DNA from 4 places in the Arthrobacter sp. UYEF21 genome. Region 1 is predicted to be linked to each of the others. Evidence: riboswitches for the same ligand, from Rfam matches in the RefSeq annotation. Region 1 holds a riboswitch; each other region holds the start of a gene.
What was found. Region 1 has a riboswitch for thiamine pyrophosphate ahead of ABIB27_RS02270 (bifunctional hydroxymethylpyrimidine kinase/phosphomethylpyrimidine kinase). Riboswitches for the same ligand answer to the same signal wherever they lie in the genome.
Positions count from the first base shown of each region.

Region 2: it holds a riboswitch for thiamine pyrophosphate, as region 1 does, so the genes downstream of both, ABIB27_RS15450 (3-oxoacyl-ACP reductase) here and ABIB27_RS02270 (bifunctional hydroxymethylpyrimidine kinase/phosphomethylpyrimidine kinase) in region 1, are expected to answer to the same signal.
Region 3: it holds a riboswitch for thiamine pyrophosphate, as region 1 does, so the genes downstream of both, ABIB27_RS09075 (ECF transporter S component) here and ABIB27_RS02270 (bifunctional hydroxymethylpyrimidine kinase/phosphomethylpyrimidine kinase) in region 1, are expected to answer to the same signal.
Region 4: it holds a riboswitch for thiamine pyrophosphate, as region 1 does, so the genes downstream of both, thiM (hydroxyethylthiazole kinase) here and ABIB27_RS02270 (bifunctional hydroxymethylpyrimidine kinase/phosphomethylpyrimidine kinase) in region 1, are expected to answer to the same signal.

Region 1 is NZ_JBEPNF010000001.1:480,983-485,089, forward strand. It holds gene ABIB27_RS02265 (Rne/Rng family ribonuclease) at 1-2,433, shown strand, start outside; TPP riboswitch at 2,552-2,649, shown strand; gene ABIB27_RS02270 (bifunctional hydroxymethylpyrimidine kinase/phosphomethylpyrimidine kinase) at 2,632-4,107, shown strand, end outside.
Region 2 is NZ_JBEPNF010000016.1:7,095-10,844, forward strand. It holds gene ABIB27_RS15440 (ABC transporter ATP-binding protein) at 1-748, shown strand, start outside; gene ABIB27_RS15445 (LLM class flavin-dependent oxidoreductase) at 913-2,229, opposite strand; gene ABIB27_RS15450 (3-oxoacyl-ACP reductase) at 2,241-3,005, opposite strand; TPP riboswitch at 3,062-3,164, opposite strand; gene ABIB27_RS15455 (bifunctional hydroxymethylpyrimidine kinase/phosphomethylpyrimidine kinase) at 3,374-3,739, opposite strand; gene ABIB27_RS15460 (recombinase family protein) at 3,662-3,750, shown strand, end outside.
Region 3 is NZ_JBEPNF010000006.1:135,214-139,320, forward strand. It holds gene ABIB27_RS09070 (ABC transporter ATP-binding protein) at 1-1,112, opposite strand, end outside; gene ABIB27_RS09075 (ECF transporter S component) at 1,112-1,732, opposite strand; TPP riboswitch at 1,803-1,939, opposite strand; gene ABIB27_RS09080 (hypothetical protein) at 2,018-2,230, shown strand; gene ABIB27_RS09085 (DUF4235 domain-containing protein) at 2,277-2,540, shown strand; gene mnhG (monovalent cation/H(+) antiporter subunit G) at 2,604-3,017, opposite strand; gene ABIB27_RS09095 (MrpF/PhaF family protein) at 3,007-3,285, opposite strand; gene ABIB27_RS09100 (Na+/H+ antiporter subunit E) at 3,282-3,827, opposite strand; gene ABIB27_RS09105 (Na+/H+ antiporter subunit D) at 3,824-4,107, opposite strand, start outside.
Region 4 is NZ_JBEPNF010000016.1:2,572-6,678, reverse strand. It holds gene ABIB27_RS15435 (ABC transporter permease) at 1-406, opposite strand, end outside; gene ABIB27_RS15430 (ABC transporter substrate-binding protein) at 569-1,618, opposite strand; gene thiE (thiamine phosphate synthase) at 1,782-2,444, opposite strand; gene thiM (hydroxyethylthiazole kinase) at 2,441-3,244, opposite strand; TPP riboswitch at 3,236-3,332, opposite strand; gene ABIB27_RS15415 (hypothetical protein) at 3,342-3,575, opposite strand; gene ABIB27_RS15410 (hypothetical protein) at 3,572-3,901, opposite strand; gene ABIB27_RS15405 (hypothetical protein) at 3,996-4,107, opposite strand, start outside.

The DNA.
Region 1 (4,107 bases):
GGCGTAACGTCCCGCCGTCGCCGTCGCCGCCGCCGCGGTGACCAGGATCTTGAACTGACCGGAGGCGGGGATGACGATCCGCCCAACACAGTGACGCGCGTCCGCGCGCCGCGTGCGGCCAGTGAACCCGCAGTCAACAACCGGGTGACCAGCGTCAAGGGCTCCACCAGGCTCGAAGCAAAGAAGCAGCGCCGCCGCGAATCCCGCGACACCGGCCGTCGCCGCACGGTTATCACCGAAGCTGAGTTCCTGGCCCGCCGTGAATCAGTGGACCGCCAGATGATCGTCCGCCAGCGCGACGACAGAATCCAGATCGGCGTCCTCGAAGACGGCGTCCTGGCGGAGCACTTCGTCTCCAAGACCCAGCAGGACTCCCTGATCGGCAACGTCTACCTCGGCAAGGTGCAGAACGTCCTGCCCTCCATGGAAGCGGCATTCGTTGACATCGGACGCGGGCGCAATGCCGTGCTGTACGCCGGCGAAGTGAACTGGGAATCCGTGAACCTCGAAGGCAAGCAGCGCCGGATCGAAAACGCGCTGAAGTCCGGCGACACCGTCCTGGTCCAGGTCACCAAGGATCCGGTGGGCCACAAGGGCGCGCGCCTGACCAGCCAGATTTCCCTCCCGGGCCGTTACCTCGTGTATGTGCCTGGCGGCTCCATGACCGGCATCTCCCGCAAGCTGCCCGACGTCGAACGCAACCGCCTCAAGCGCATCCTCAAGGACCGCCTGCCCGAGCACGCCGGCGTGATCGTCCGTACCGCTGCAGAAGGTGCTTCCGAAGAGGAACTCACGCATGACATCAACCGGCTGCGGGCGCAGTGGGAGGGCATCGAAAGCCAGTCCACGTCCACCAAGATCCTGGCCCCGGAACTTCTCTACGGCGAACCAGATCTCACCATCAAGGTGGTCCGTGACGTCTTCAACGAGGACTTCTCCAAGCTGATCGTCTCCGGTGAGGAAGCCTGGGACACCATCGAGGCCTACGTCACATACGTTGCCCCGGATCTGGTGGGCCGCCTGGAAAAGTGGACCAAGGATCAGGACATCTTCGCCGCGTGGCGGATCGACGAACAGATCCACAAGGCGCTGGAACGCAAGGTCTTCCTGCCCTCCGGCGGCTCGCTGGTCATCGACCGCACCGAAGCCATGACCGTAGTGGACGTCAACACCGGAAAATTCACGGGCAGCGGCGGCAACCTCGAGGAAACTGTCACCAAGAACAACCTCGAAGCGGCCGAAGAAGTGGTCCGGCAGCTCCGGCTTCGCGACATCGGCGGCATCATCGTCATCGACTTCATCGACATGGTCCTTGAGTCCAACCGCGATCTGGTGCTCCGCCGTATGGTGGAATGCCTTGGCCGTGACCGCACCAAGCACCAGGTGGCCGAAGTGACCTCCCTCGGTTTGGTCCAGATGACGCGCAAGCGCATGGGTACCGGGCTCCTGGAAGTCTTCGGCGAGCAGTGCGAAACGTGCGCCGGCCGCGGAATCGTCACCCACGACGACCCCGTGGAGCACCGCCGCGCCAACACCGTCGCCGCGGAGCACCATGTGCAGCGTGTGGACAGCCGACCCGACACCCAGCGGATCGACAGCCAGCGTAGCGACGCCCAGCGCCCGGACGCCCAGCAGGGCGGCCGGACGGACAGGAAGCGCCGCCGCGGCCGCGGCGGCCAACCCCTCGAGATGGCCCCGGCAGCTCCGGTGCAGATCCACACGGTCCACCCGGATCCCAGCGACGCCGAGCGCCACGCCAAGGCGGAGGCCACCAGGGCAGCCCTTGCCAACATTGCAGCCGCCGCCCATGCCGCGCACCTGCACGACGACGAAGTGGCCCACGCCTCAGCAGCCGGGGGTAATGCTTCCGGCGCGGCGGCCCCGGCTCATGCACCGGTAGAACGGTCCGAGACCGACAACGCCGGCCGCCCGGCCGCTGTGCTGACTTTCGGCGGCGAGCAGGTGGTGCTGCCCTTCGTGGAGCACCACGAGGATCAGCCGCAGGCCCCGGCCCTGACACTGGACAGGCTCACGGAGGCCTTCGCCAAGCTTGGCGTGCCGGCACCTGTTGCAGAAGCCATGCCGACGGAGAGCGCTCAGGCCGCGGGCGAGCAGACCCAGAGCCAGCCGGCGGCACGCCAGCCGGCCGCGGCTCCTGTCCGTCAGGCTCCTGCCGCGGTGGAGAAGGACTACTCCGACCACACCGAGCAGACCCGTACCCGCCGCCCGCGGCGCAACCGCAGTGCCAGCCGTGCCCAGGGCGCAGCTAACGCCACCACGGTGGAGCACCACGAAGCGGTGCCGGTTGAGTCCGCAGGCCATACCCATGCCGCTAAGGCTCCGGAGCTCACCCAGGCTCCTGCCGCTGCCAAACCGGCAGACACCAGCGCACCCATCATCCTGGGCGTAGGGGTTCCTGCTTCGGAACTCTGACCTTTCGCAAGGACATCGGCCAGATTGCCCGGACACTTCACTCATCGGTGGAGTGCCCGGGCATTCCGCGTTTGTGGGGTTCATCTAAAACGGTGTCTTATGGGAAACGCTAGTGTTGGGTACTGACACGGGGTGCCGCGCAGAGAGCCGGCTGAGATCCAGACCCGTTGAACCTGTCCGGTTAGCACCGGCGAAGGAATGTCCCCTATGGCTTCAACCCACGTTCTACCTTCCGTATCTGCCGCCACTCCCGAAACGGCGGCAGCATCCGAAACGCCGCCTGCCCTTGCCACGGTGCATCCGGCACGTGGGCCTTCCAATGCGGTGGACGTGCTGCGGCATACTCCGCGGGTGCTGTCCATTGCCGGATCGGATCCGTCCGGTGGCGCGGGCATCCAGGCCGACCTCAAGAGCATTGCCGCCCTGGGCGGTTACGGCATGGCAGCCATCACCGCGTTGACCGTGCAGAACACCCGCGGCGTCCAAGGGGTCCATGTGCCGCCCGCTGGCTTCCTGGCCCAGCAGCTTGATGCCGTCAGCGATGACATTGCCATCGACGCCGTCAAAATCGGCATGCTGGGCAGTGTGGAGGTGATTGACGTGGTCCGCAGCTGGCTGGAGAAGGTGCGCCCCGCCGTCGTGGTTCTGGATCCGGTGATGGTGGCCACGAGTGGGGACCGACTGCTGAAGGAATCGGCGGAGGCTGCCCTGCTGGACCTGCTGCCGCTCGCGGACCTGATCACGCCCAACCTCGCGGAGCTCGCCATCCTGGTGGGGGAGCCGCAGGTGCGGAACTGGCCGGACGCGCTGGAGCAGGGGAAGCGGCTGGCCGCGGCCACGGGCGCCACCATCCTGGTCAAGGGAGGCCATCTCGACGGCGATGCGTGCCCGGATGCCCTGATTAACGCACGCGGACTGCTCACCCGGCCGGTAGTGGAAGTGACTGGAGACAGGATCCCCACCCGCAACAGCCACGGCACCGGCTGCTCACTGTCCTCGGCCATGGCTACGGCGCAGGCCCGGCTGGGTGACTGGGAAGCCTCGCTGCGGCAGGTGAAGCCGTGGCTCCGCGGTGCTCTGCAGGCTTCCGGTCAGCTGGAGGTAGGCGAAGGCAACGGCCCCATCCACCACTTCCACCACCTGGAGCAGGCTCCCGCCCCCGGGGAATTCGCTGCCGCGCTTCGCCGGGCGGCGGCCCCGGACCTGGCAGTCATTTACGGGCTGGAATTCATCCGGGCGCTGGCTGCCGGCACGCTGGCGGAAGAGCAGTTCGCCTACTACCTCGCCCAGGACGCTATCTACCTTAACGGCTACTCACGTGTGCTTGCCCGCGCCAGTGCGCTGGCGCCGACGGAAGCCGCGCAGCTGTTCTGGGCCCGGTCAGCCCAGCAGTGCCTCGAGGTCGAATCGGAACTGCACCGCAACTGGCTCAGTACGCGCACGGTAGAACCCGTCCTTGGCCCGGTCACCAAGTCGTATGTGGACCACCTGTTGGCAACCTCAGCCGCCGGCAGCTACGGAGTGCTGGTTGCAGCTCTCCTGCCTTGCTTCTGGCTGTACGCCGAGGTGGGAGAAACGCTCCACGCCCAGTTCCTGGCGGCCGGGGCACCGCCGGCACACCCATATGCCGAATGGCTTCGGACGTACGCGGACGAGGGCTTCGCGCAGGCCACC
Region 2 (3,750 bases), on a different contig from region 1:
CCGTCCTGTCATCAACAACGTCAATTTCTCCGCACAACAAGGAGAATTCCTTGCCATCATCGGTCCCAGCGGATGCGGAAAGAGCACCCTTTTCAACATCATGGCCGGCCTGGAAAAACCCCGCGACGGCGAAATCCTCATCGATGGGCGCTCCGTCACCGGGGAACGTGAACACTTTGCCTACATGCCGCAAAAAGACCTCCTCTTTCCCTGGCGCACTATCCTTCAGAACACCGCTCTGGGCCTGGAAGTCTGCGGCGGAAGCAAAAAGACCGCGCGGGCACGTGCCGCCAGCCTCTTCCCGGCCTTCGGGCTGGCCGGTTTTGAGAACTCGCATCCCTTCGAGCTCTCCGGAGGAATGCGGCAAAGGGCCGCCCTGCTGCGCACGGTCGTCCAGGACCGTGACGTCCTATTACTGGATGAGCCCTTCGGCGCCCTCGATTCCCTCACCCGCACCGACATGCAGGCGTGGCTTCAAGATGTCTGGTCCCACAACTCCTGGACCGCGGTCCTGATCACCCACGACATCCGTGAAGCGATCTACCTGGCCGACCGGGTCGTCGTACTCAGCCCCCGGCCCGCCTCCGTGCGCCTAAACCTCCCCATCGACCTGCCCAGACCACGTCAACTGTCGATGATGGCATCGGCCCGGTTCGCCCACTACGAACTGCAACTCCTCGAAACCCTTCACCGGCCCGGCAACCTCAACGACACCACGGATGCTGCCCACGGAAGGCCTCGGGCCTGAAAGCACAAAGCCCGAGAGGACTCCAGGGAGGAGGGACGTTCCTGACGGAAGGCTATCCAATACGCCCGCTTGGAGCCCCTTGTCGTCAGGGGAACCAGCTTGTGGCAACCCTGTCGCGGACGGTATCGGATGATCGGAACCGCCGCCATGCCGTAGTGGCGCTTTTACGCAGGGGCGCCGACAGCCGGGCGGTCCAGCCCGAGATGCCCGCGCAGCGTCGAGGCGGTGTAGCGGGTGCGGAAGAGTCCTCGGCGCTGGAGGACAGGGACGACGTCATCGACGAACTCGTCCAGGGAGTCGGGCAGCAGCGGGGGCATCAGGTTGAACCCGTCAGCGCCCCCGGAGCGGAACCAGAGCTCCATCTGGTCAGCGATCTGCTCCGGCGTGCCGACCATTGTGCAGTGGCCCCCTCCTGCGGCCAGGCGCCCAAGTAACTGCCGCACGGTGGGACGTTCGGTTTCAATAATGCGCAATATGGTGGCATAACGGCCCTGCGGCCCAGTAAATTCTGCCGCCGACGGCAGGGACGGCACGGGGGCGTCCAGCTCCCAGCCTGTACAGTCCTGCTGCACGAACGTGCCCAGCCGTGTCAGGGATTCTCCGGTGGGCAGCAGCGTATCCCCCCGGTCCTGTTTGGCCCGGGCTTCGGCCTCGGTGGAGCCCACATACGTCACCAATCCGGGCATGATCGCTACCTTCCCCGGATTACGCCCGGCCGCAGCGATCCGCTGTTTCATATCCGCATAGTAGGCCTGGGCGCTGGGAAGATCGTAGGCAACGGCGTAAATCCCTTCCGCGTACCGGGCGGCAAGATCCCGGCCGGCCCCGGAAGCACCGGCCTGGAACAGCACGGGGCGTCCCTGTGGGCCCCGGGGCACGTTTAAGGGCCCCTCCACCCGGAAGTGGTCGCCCTCATGATGCAACGGCCTGACCAGGGCCGGATCGGCATAGAACCGGGCTCTGTCCCGAACCAGCGCATCATCAGCCCATGAGTCCCACAACCCCAGCGCTACCTCAATGAACTCTGCGGCGCGGCCATAGCGCTGCGCGTGGTCGGGCATCGCTTCCAGACCATGATTGCGGGCTTCAGCATCGAACATGGACGTGACCACGTTCGCCCCGATACGTCCGGCACTGATGTGATCCAGGGAGGCGAGCATCCGGGCGGCATGAAAAGGGGAATAAAAGGTGGCCGAGACGGTGCTGATAAGCCCGATGTTTTCCGTTGCCCGGGCCATGGCCGCCAGCGCGGTCAACGGTTCCAGAAACCATCTCGGACCGGCGCCGACGTCACCGGCGGACTGCCCGTCGGCGAAGAACACGGCATCGAAAAGGCCGCGTTCGGCGCTTTGTGCGAGCCGCTCATAGTAACCAATCTCTCCGAGCTGCTCCAGCGGCGATCCGGGCCGCCGCCAGGCAGCACCGTGGTGGCCGGCTCCCAGCAGGAAAGCGTTCAGATGCAGTTGCCGTTTCCCGTTCATCGCGAGGCCGCCTAGTCCATGACCAGTCCGCCGTCGACCACCAGGTTCTGCCCGGTAACCGACCGCGCCCAGGGCGAGGCGAAAAACAAGATGGCATCGGCGAACTCGGCCGGGGTGGTGACCTTACCCAGGGGGGTCGAAGCGGCAATGTAGTCAAAGACCTCCTCCGGCGTTGCGGCGCTGGCATCGGTGGTGCGCAGCAGGCCGCCGGAGACCATGTTCACGGCAATATTGTGCTGCCCCAGATCCTTGGCCATGGTGCGGGTCAATGACAGCAGGGCGGCCTTGGCCGCGGTGTAGTCGTGGTACGGGACCACCGGGTTCTGGAACAGATTGGTCCCGACGTTGATGATGCGCCCAAACCCGTGGCCACGCATCCCCTCCCAAGCCTGCTGGGTCGTGTTCAAAGCCCCCCGGACACTGCCGCCGAATTGTGCCTCAAAATCCGCCCATGAAATATCCCCGGCGCCGGAGCGGGCATCGCCGTTAAACGAGAAATCGGCCAGCGCATTATTGACCACAGTGGTGACGGCGGAACCGAAATGGGCCCGGGCCTGCTCCAGCATCACCGACACCTGACCGGAGTCGGTGACGTCAGCCTGCAGTGCAACAGCGTGCTCAGGGCCATAACCGGCGGCCAGTTCCCCGGCGGCTTCGGCGCTGCGGCGATAATTGATGACCACCCGCGCCCCCCGGGCCGCGAACGCCTGCACAATATTGCTGCCCAGACCGCGGCCACCGCCGGTCACAAGAACGATTTGTTTTGCCAGTTCCATCAGTTTCTTCACCTTCGGATAAGGCGAAAGGATGCGATCCGGGCGCCAGGACCGTGCGAACCGTTGCAGGACATCCCTTCGCTAGTGTCAACTAGATCAGGTTCAACGGGTGTCATCTCAGCCGGGCCAACAAGCCGCCCGGCACCCCGTGTCACTGGGACCGATTATACCCACCCCCGGCCAAACCAGCGCCCTCACCTGCCCGTGCTGCCGCCGTGCCCTGCCCGACCTGATTCCCAAACGGCTGTCGTGCCGGACACCACGGCGCGACCGCCGGGCCTCCCGTACCTGCGGGCACCGGTCTCCCCCGGGTGGACCGGACGGCCCTTAAAACCACCAAAATAGACACCTCCAATGTCCGCATCAACCTACAGCGCCCCCTCAGAGGTGCAACGTTGGTGCGGCAGCGTCGGAACCGTCAGAGCCCGGTACCCCGGGGAAGGCCCCGGGACCGGGTGCTCACCCGGGACAGGAACGGTTGGGTTCCATAACTGGTGAAAATGATGGATCGGACCTGCGCCTGAACCGACCTGCAGTTCCCAGGCATGAAGCAGACTGTCCTGCAGCCACGCTTTGGTCACCGTCAAGGCCTCTGTCCAATCACCAAAGCGCACCTGCAGGGTCGCCATGGCGGAGGACATGGAGCATCCCGTCCCATGAGTATTGGCCGTCTCCACCCGCCGGGCAGTGACCCTCGTAAAACTCCCGGTTCCCGGCCAGCCGTCAGGCAGCATGCGGGGTTGAA
Region 3 (4,107 bases), on a different contig from region 1:
CCATCGGAAAGCTCGACGGCTGCAGACATCTTCCCCCTCACCGGCGCCAGGAGTCCGGCGAGGGTGAGCGCAAACGTGGACTTGCCGGCGCCGTTGGGGCCGGTGACGGTGAGTGCCTGGCCGGCGCGGACCTGGGCGGTGATCCCCGCTTGCACCGGCACCGGCGGAATGGTGCGGAAGCCGCGGCGCCGGGGCCGCTCGCGCGACACGGCAACGTCCTCGGCCGCCAGCAGCAGCTGGCCGCCGTCAGCCGAAGCACGCGCACGGGGGCGGGTGGCCGGAACATGGCCCGGCACCCAGACACCGGCCCCGATCAGCATGTCCCGCGCCTCGGCGAGCACCCGGTCCGGCGGGCCATCCAGCAGCACGCCCGAGCCCGGCTGCAGCACCACAATCCGGCCCACCAGGTCCTTCCAGACGGACACCCGGTGTTCCACCACCACCAGGGTGGCGCCGGTTTTGTCGAGGCAGCGGCCCACGGCGTCGCGGACTTCCAGGACACCGGCGGGATCGAGGTTGGCTGTCGGTTCGTCCAGCAGGATCAGCCCCGGCCGCATCGCGAGGATGCCGGCCAGGGCCAGCCGCTGCTTCTGGCCGCCGGACAGAGCCGACGTCGGGTGGTCCAGCGGGAGTCCGCCGCCGAAGCCGCCGGCACCGCCAGCTCCGCCCTGCGGGCGTCCGGCCCTGCGCAGCCCCACGTCATAGAGCGCCTCATGGACCCTCTTCCAGATCTCGTCCCGGGGAACGGCCAGGTTTTCGGCACCAAAGGCGACGTCGTCACCCAGCCTCGAGAGGACCACCTGCGTTTCCGGGTCCTGCTGCATGAGCCCGGCGCGGCCGCGCTGGCTGCGCGGCACCGCGCCGTCGATTAGCAGCGAACCGGTCTCGTCGGCATCGTCCCCTTCATCCCCGAGCACTCCGGCGAGGGCGTGCAGCAGCGTTGATTTGCCCGCACCGGAAGGGCCCAGCAGCAGCACCCGCTCGCCCGGCGCGATGTCCAGATCGAGCCCGCGGACGGCCGGCGCCATGCGGCCGGCGTGCCGCCAGCCCCAGCCACGGGCGGATACCGCGGCCGGGCGCACTCCGGAAGCACCGGCGTCGGAAACGGCCATCAGTGGAAAACGGGCTCCGAACCGGCCTTCCGGGAAGCGAAGGAGCCCAGCACCCCGGTTTTGGCCAGGCCGCGGGTGGCAATCCAGGACACGGCGCCGGCAATGACGGCACCCGAGATCGCGCAGAACAGAATGTAGGTGGCCTTGTCGCCGGCTTCATAGGCGATGTTCCAGCCCCACGGGAGGAAGGAATCGTTCAGGCCGCAGAACAGGCCGGCACCGGCACCGGCGAGCACGGCTGCCGGCAGGTTGAACTTCTTGTAGCCGAACGCGGCGAAAACGAGCTCCGCGCCGAGGCCCTGGAGGATGCCGGAGATCAGCACGGTGGTGCCGTACTGGGAACCCATCATGAGCTCACCGGTGGCGGCAACGGCCTCGCAGAAGAGCGCTGCGCCCGGTTTGCGGACGATGAGCATGCCCAGGACGGCCGGAATCATCCAGCCGCCGGCGATCAGGCCGGTGAGGGGCGGGTACGTGGCGTTCATCGGCGCGGACACCAGCGCCGCACCCTGGGACCAGGCCCAGAAAATGACACCGCCGGCGATGGCGATCAAAGCTGCCACCACGATGTCCACAACCCGCCAGCTATAGCTGGCTTTCTTCATGCCTACTGTTGTCATTTCTGCCTCCTGAGGTACAGGAGGGGAGAGTTCGCGGTTTCGGCACGGACTGCGCCGCCCGGATCCGGACACTCTGAGAAGCTCGACTCCCTTGCGCCGGTACTAACCGGATCAGGTTCGAGGGTCTGCGGCTGTCCGCACTCTCAGCGCCTATCCATCGGTTGCATTGCTGCAGTGCCCGACGGCGGCGCTCCCCTGTCGTAAATAAATCTGCCCTGATGGGCGTGATCCAGTTTACACCGCAGGCGCGGTAGATTGTGGGCCACGGCTGCCGACTTCCCACATGTGACCGTATTCGATCCCGACTCCAGCGACAGCCAGCCGCAGGGCTCGCTCGAAGCGCTGATAGCAAGGACCGACGCCGAGGTCAGCGAGCTGCAGTTCCCGCATTTCACGAAGGACGAATCCCTCCACCTGGGGCTGCTGCTGAAATGCCCTCAATGCTGGTGGGCCTGGGCAAGAGCCGGGCGGCTCAAGTGCCGGCCCCCGGTCCGATGACGTTAGGCTAATGACAATCCCCGATAGCCCATAAGGAGTTCAACGAATGAACCTGCTCATCAAGCTGCTCGGCACCGCAATCAGCCTCGGCGCCGGGTTTGTCGGTACCAAGCTAGTCAACACCGTGTGGGAAAAGTCCACCGGCCGCAAGGTCCCCACCGGCAAGGACGAAGACACCCCCACGAGCCTGCGCTCGGCGCTGACGTTCGCGCTTATTTCAGCCTCGGTCAGCACCATCATCCAGGTGCTCGCCAACCGCGGCACGCAGCGGGCCATCACCAGGTTCGCTAAGAGCCAGGACGTCGTCTAGCGAGTTTTGTCCAGCTAATGGCCCCTGGGCAGTCCTGAAGCCGAATTATCTGGACAAAAACTCTCAGCCGCCGCCGGACGCTTCTTCACGTGCTGACTGCTCACGGGAGGACTGCGCCGCCTTCTGCACCACGGCGTCGAGGTCATCAGAGCTGAGCAGTTCTCGGTGCAGGTGTTTGGTGCGGTAGCCGGATCGGCCCACCATGTGCGCGGACACCGGCACGGTCAGCAGCTGGAAGATCCACGCCACCAGCAGCACCGGCCACACCCACCACGTCCGCATCTGCAGGCCGATGGCCGCCAGCAGCAGGAAGAGCCCGAGCACCTGCGGCTTGGTGGCCGCGTGCATCCGGCTCAGCAGGTCGGGGAAGCGCAGCAGGCCGATGGCGGCGGCGAGGGACATCAGGGCGCCCACCACCAGGAACACCGCCGTCACGGCATCGATGACGTTATCCACCACGCTCGCTTCAGGACTCATGGGTTTGCTCCCGCCGGTCGGCCACGAAACGGGCAACAGTCACCGAGCCGATGAAGCCGACAACGGAAAGCGCCACCAGCAGCATCAGGTTGTTCAGGTGCTTGTTGACGGCCATGTCGATGCACAGCGCGGCGCCGAGGATGGCGAGCAGGACGTCTGAGGCCAGCACCCGGTCCAGCAGCGAAGGGCCGCGGGCAATCCGGATGATGGCGCCGGCCGCTGCCAGCGAAAGAATGACTGCCGTGACGGCCAGGACGGTCTGCATCATGCTGCGGCCTCCTGCCGGACGATTTCAAGTTCTTCCGTGGTCCCCATGATTTTGATCAGGCGCGCTTCAATGGAGCGGACTTCCCTCCGCAGGTCCGCCACGTCCTCCGGGGCGCTGATGTTCAGCGCGTGCAGGTAGAGGGTGGACGTTGAACGGTCCACCTCCACCACCAGGGAGCCCGGGATCAGCGATATCACGTGCCCCACGATTGTTACCATCAGGTCCTGGTGGCTCCGCAGCGGGACAGCGACGACGGCGTTGATCACCTGGGGGCCGCGAATGGCCGCCAGGTACATCACCTCGATGCTCGCTGCCGCCACCCGCCACAGGAACAGCAGGGCAAACGGTACCGCGTGCAGGATGTTGAAGCGGCCGCTTAGTTCCACCGGCGGCAGGTAGAACATGCGGGCCACCAGCACGGACAGCAGGGCGCCGAAGAGCAGGTTACCGGGGCTGAAGTCCTGCCACAGCGCTCCCCATACGAGCACCAGCCAGACCAGCAGCGGGAGCTCCTGGCGCAGGGAAATCCGCCGGCGGCTCATTTGCCGCCTCCGGACTTCAGCGCCAGCTGGGGAACTTCGGTGTCCTCACCCAGCACGGCCTGGATGTAGGAGGACCTTTCCAGCATTTCCTGGGCTGCCTGGCCCGAGACCCGGAACAGCGGCCCGGCGAAGACTGTGAGGGCCACGCCAAGGACCACCAGGCCGAGGGTTGAGCCCACCATCGTCCGGGGCAGCAGCGTGACGTTGGTGCGCCCTGCCCGCTGGCCGGTGTCCGAATTTTCCGGCGAAGCCAGCAGGACGGGGTCAGGGTGTTCGGCGT
Region 4 (4,107 bases), on a different contig from region 1:
GGTTGAAGCCGTCGATCAGGCCGACGGTCACCGGAAAGAACGTGACCAAAGCGATGACCATGATCTTTGGCATCAGACCGAAGCCGAACCAGATGATCATCAGCGGGGCAATCGCGATGATCGGTATGGTCTGGGATGCCACCAGCAGGGGCATCAGGGCCCGGCGAAGCCACGATGAGAAGTCGATGACGACGGCAAGGACCCAGGCCAGGGTCAGGGAGACGGCGAAACCAAGAAAGGTTTCCTGCAGCGTCGGCACCGTGTTGGCCCAGATGATCTCGCGCGCCAACCAGCCTTGCTCCACGATCCGTTGCGGAGATGGAAGCACAGTTGGTTTCAGGCCGCCGGCAGCGACTGCGCCCTGCCAGGTTGCCAGGAGAGCGAGGACAATCACGGCCGGGGGCACAGCGGTGGTGAGCGTCCTGAACCGGCGGGGAGACCCCGTTTTCCGGGAGCGGCCCGCTTTTCCCCCACACCCCGCTCCGTCTCCCGGACCCCCACTCACAGCGTTGCCTTTCTGCCGTTACGGTCCCGCGGCCCGCGTCCGGGACAGGGGAGGGCGCGGGAGCTATTTGCCGGCCAGATACTCATCGGTGAACAACGCCATGGTGTCAAGGGGTTTGGAGAGGGGTTTGCCGCTTTCATCGGCCAGCAGGGCGTTCTTGTAGAGGAAATCCGCCAGCTGCTTCCACTGATCCGCTGTTTGAGTGCCGACCTGGCCGTTGGCGTCCTTCAGGTAGGAAGCACTCAGTTCTTCCTGGCTCTTGTAGACCAGCTGGTCGTTGGCGAAGATACCGGGGTTGGCGTCAACAAGTATTTTCGCGGCAGCGTCGGGGTCGGCTGCGGCATATTGGTATCCCTTTTGGAGGGCCTGGACGAACTTTTTGGTCACGTCCGGGTGTCCCTTGATCCATTCCCGGTTGCCTTCAATGATCACCGAATACTGGTCCGGCACGCCGTAGTCATGCAGGTTGAAAAACTTCATCGGAGTGCCGCGGAGGGAGGCGTCGATGCCTTCCCAGGTCTTGAAGGCTGAGGTGAAGTCGACCTTGCCGGCGTACAGGGCTTCGTAGGCGGACGTGCCCAGGGTGACGCGACCGAAGTTGCCTGTTCCGCCGGCGTTCCTGATGGCATCTGCGGCTTCGGTAGGGAACGTGGCACTGGGCCCGGCCGTGCCGAAGGTTTTACCATCGAGGTCTTTAGGGCTGGCAATGTCCTTCCGGCTGGCCAGGACGCCGATGGCTGTGGCATCGTGCTGGAGCACCGACATGACCGAGGTGTTGGCCACCCCCGCTGCTGCGGCGAACGTCGCCGTGTTTTGGAAGCTGATTCCGAAGTCCGCCGCACCCGAGTTGATGAGGGTGTCGGTGGAGGACTGGCTGTAGGGCAGTACCTGAACGTCGAGTCCGGCGGCGGCGAAATAGCCTTTGTTGAGCGCCACGTACAGCCCGGTGTGGTTCGTGTTGGGCGTCCAGTCCAGGGCGAAGGTAATGGGCGTGGTCCCGGAAGAAGCCGGAGTGGAATTTTCTCCCGCACCGGCGCAGGCTGACAGGGCTGCCATGGCGGTAAGGGTGAGGGCGCTGGCTGCGCCCACGAGTAAGCGTCGTCGTTTGTTCACGAGAAGTCCTTATCCCCGCGTATGCGGAGCGTTTGCTGGTGCCGGATAGATGGTGGGCCGGTTTTGCCGGGATTATCCGACCGCGCGGTGCCGCGATTTAGGAGCGGCGCCGGAACCGGAAATGGAGAGATGGCTGGGCGGGGTATGTAGGCGGTTGCGGTGTTCAGTGGGTCCATTCCTTGAGAAACTCTTTGGCGCTGCGGGCAGGGTTTTCGGCGGCACAGATGGCTGAGACCACGGCGATGCCGGCCGCTCCGGCGCGCCTCAATGCACTGACATCGGCCGGGGTTATGCCGCCGATTGCGACGCAGGGCAGCAGCGTAGCGGCAGCGATAGCGGCGAACCCCTCGATGCCCAAGGGCGCCGGATGGTCCGGCTTGGTCGACGTCGGACGGATCACGCCCACGCCCAGATAGTCCACCGTCCCTGAAGGCAGGGCGTGCAGCTGCGCGAGATGTTCGGCCGTGTTGGCGCTCAGCCCGATCAACGCGTCCTGGCCAACAATTGCCCGGACCTGGGGTGCCGGAAGATCGCTTTGACCGATATGGACGCCGTGGACAGCCGCACCGCCCGCCCGGGCGGCGAGAAAAACATCCACCCGGTCATCCACCAACACCGTGGCCCGGTCACCGACGGCATCCGCGGTACGCATCACCAGATCGTAGAACCGGGCGGCGCTGGCCGTTTTTTCCCGGATCTGTACCATTCGCACGCCTCCGGCAACGGCGGCGCTGACCGACTCCACCACTCCGCGTTCCCCGCACAACTTATCATCAGTGATCAGATAAATCCCCGGGGTGAAGCCAGCCCTGCCGGCGCCCGTCATGAGATAGCCACTCTGGACCGGATTATTTCGGCATCCACAGACTCCAGCGCATCCAGGAACGCGACCGCGAAACTGCCCGGGCCGCGGGCGCCGTCAGCGGCGATTTCGGCAGCGACGGTATACACCGCGGTGGCTGCAGCCGTCGCTGCCAGACGGTCGCCATCCACAGCCAAAAAAGCTGCGGTGACCGCACCCAGTGCACAGCCACCCCCGGTGACCAGGGTCAGATAAGGGTGGCCGTTACCGATCCGGATCACATCGATGCCATCAGTAATCAGATCAACGGCCCCGGAAACGGCCACGACGGAACCGTGAACACTGGCCAGGCGGCCGGCCGCTGCCAGCGCACTTTCGGGACTATCGACGGCATCAACACCACGGCCACCTGCCCCCAACCCAGCCAGTGCGATAACCTCTGAAGCGTTGCCCCGGATAGCGGTCGGGGCGTAAGAGAGCAGTTCACTGGCAAGGGCAGTACGCACCGGCAGGACACCGACCGCGACCGGGTCAAGAACCCAGGGAGTGCCTGCCTCCTGAGCGGCCGAGGCGGCTTCGACCATGGCGACCCGTTGCTCCGCGTGGGGAGTACCCACGTTGATCAGAACTCCGGAAGCTATCCGGGCAAACTGGCCGGCCTCGGTGGGGACATCAGCCATGGCTGGCGCCGCCCCGACGGCTAGAAGCACATTCGCGGTGAAGTTTGTCACAACCGCGTTGGTCAGACACTGCACCAATGGCCCTGTCTCCCGCAACCGGGCGAGCATCGTGCAGATATGGTCAGGTGTCAGGCGAACAGTCATCCGCAACATCCCTTCGCTAGTACGAACTAGATCAGGTTCAACGGGTCTTATCTCAGCCCTGTTGCCCAGGGCACCCCGTGTCACTCTAGAAAGCCTACTACCACACAGGCACAGGCGCGCACCAACCGGAGAACCGGGGGTTGCCGGGGAGGAACTGGAATCCCGGGCAGAAGGTGCCGTCGTCGATGAAGACGCGGACGAGCTGCTGCATCACGGGTTCGGGGTCTTCCATGAGCTCGGAGAGCCGGCGCCGTACCTGCCCGAGGGTTGGCAGCGTGTATTCTGGCCGAATCCCTGCCCACGTCTGATCGTTGAAGGGTTGGTCGTTCAATTTTCGGTTGTCTCGTCGCCGTCGCTGATGCTTTCGAGGAGCCAGTGCGGGGAGAGCGGGTTCCGGCGCAACGTGAAGGTCCGGAGGGCGGAGCCGGAAGTTCCCTGGCGGACCTGGACCCGCCAGTATTCGATGCTGACCAGGTCGCCGCTGTCGACGGCGGCTGTGCGGCGGGTGTCCCACCATGCGTCCCGTCCGTACCAATGCTGGGAGTCGGTGTCGGGGTCGACCAGCCAGATCTGGCCGTGGTTGCGGATGGCGAGGGGTTTGCCTGCCGGGTCGGTCCCGACCTGCAGGTCGTGGGTCTGGGGCCATACCCGGAACACGTTCGTGGCCTCTCCCCTGCATGGAACGCTCGCTTGACGAAAGATCGTTATCTGCGTTTCAAATGATGGTTTGACGGGGGAGTTAGCATGTCGATTAGCGCACGAACGGCGGGACGGAGGCGTCGTTGAATGGCTCGAACCAGTCCTGGACATTCATCGGTGCAAGGCCCAGTTGCATGTTCAGCGCGATATCGCCTTCGAAGCCG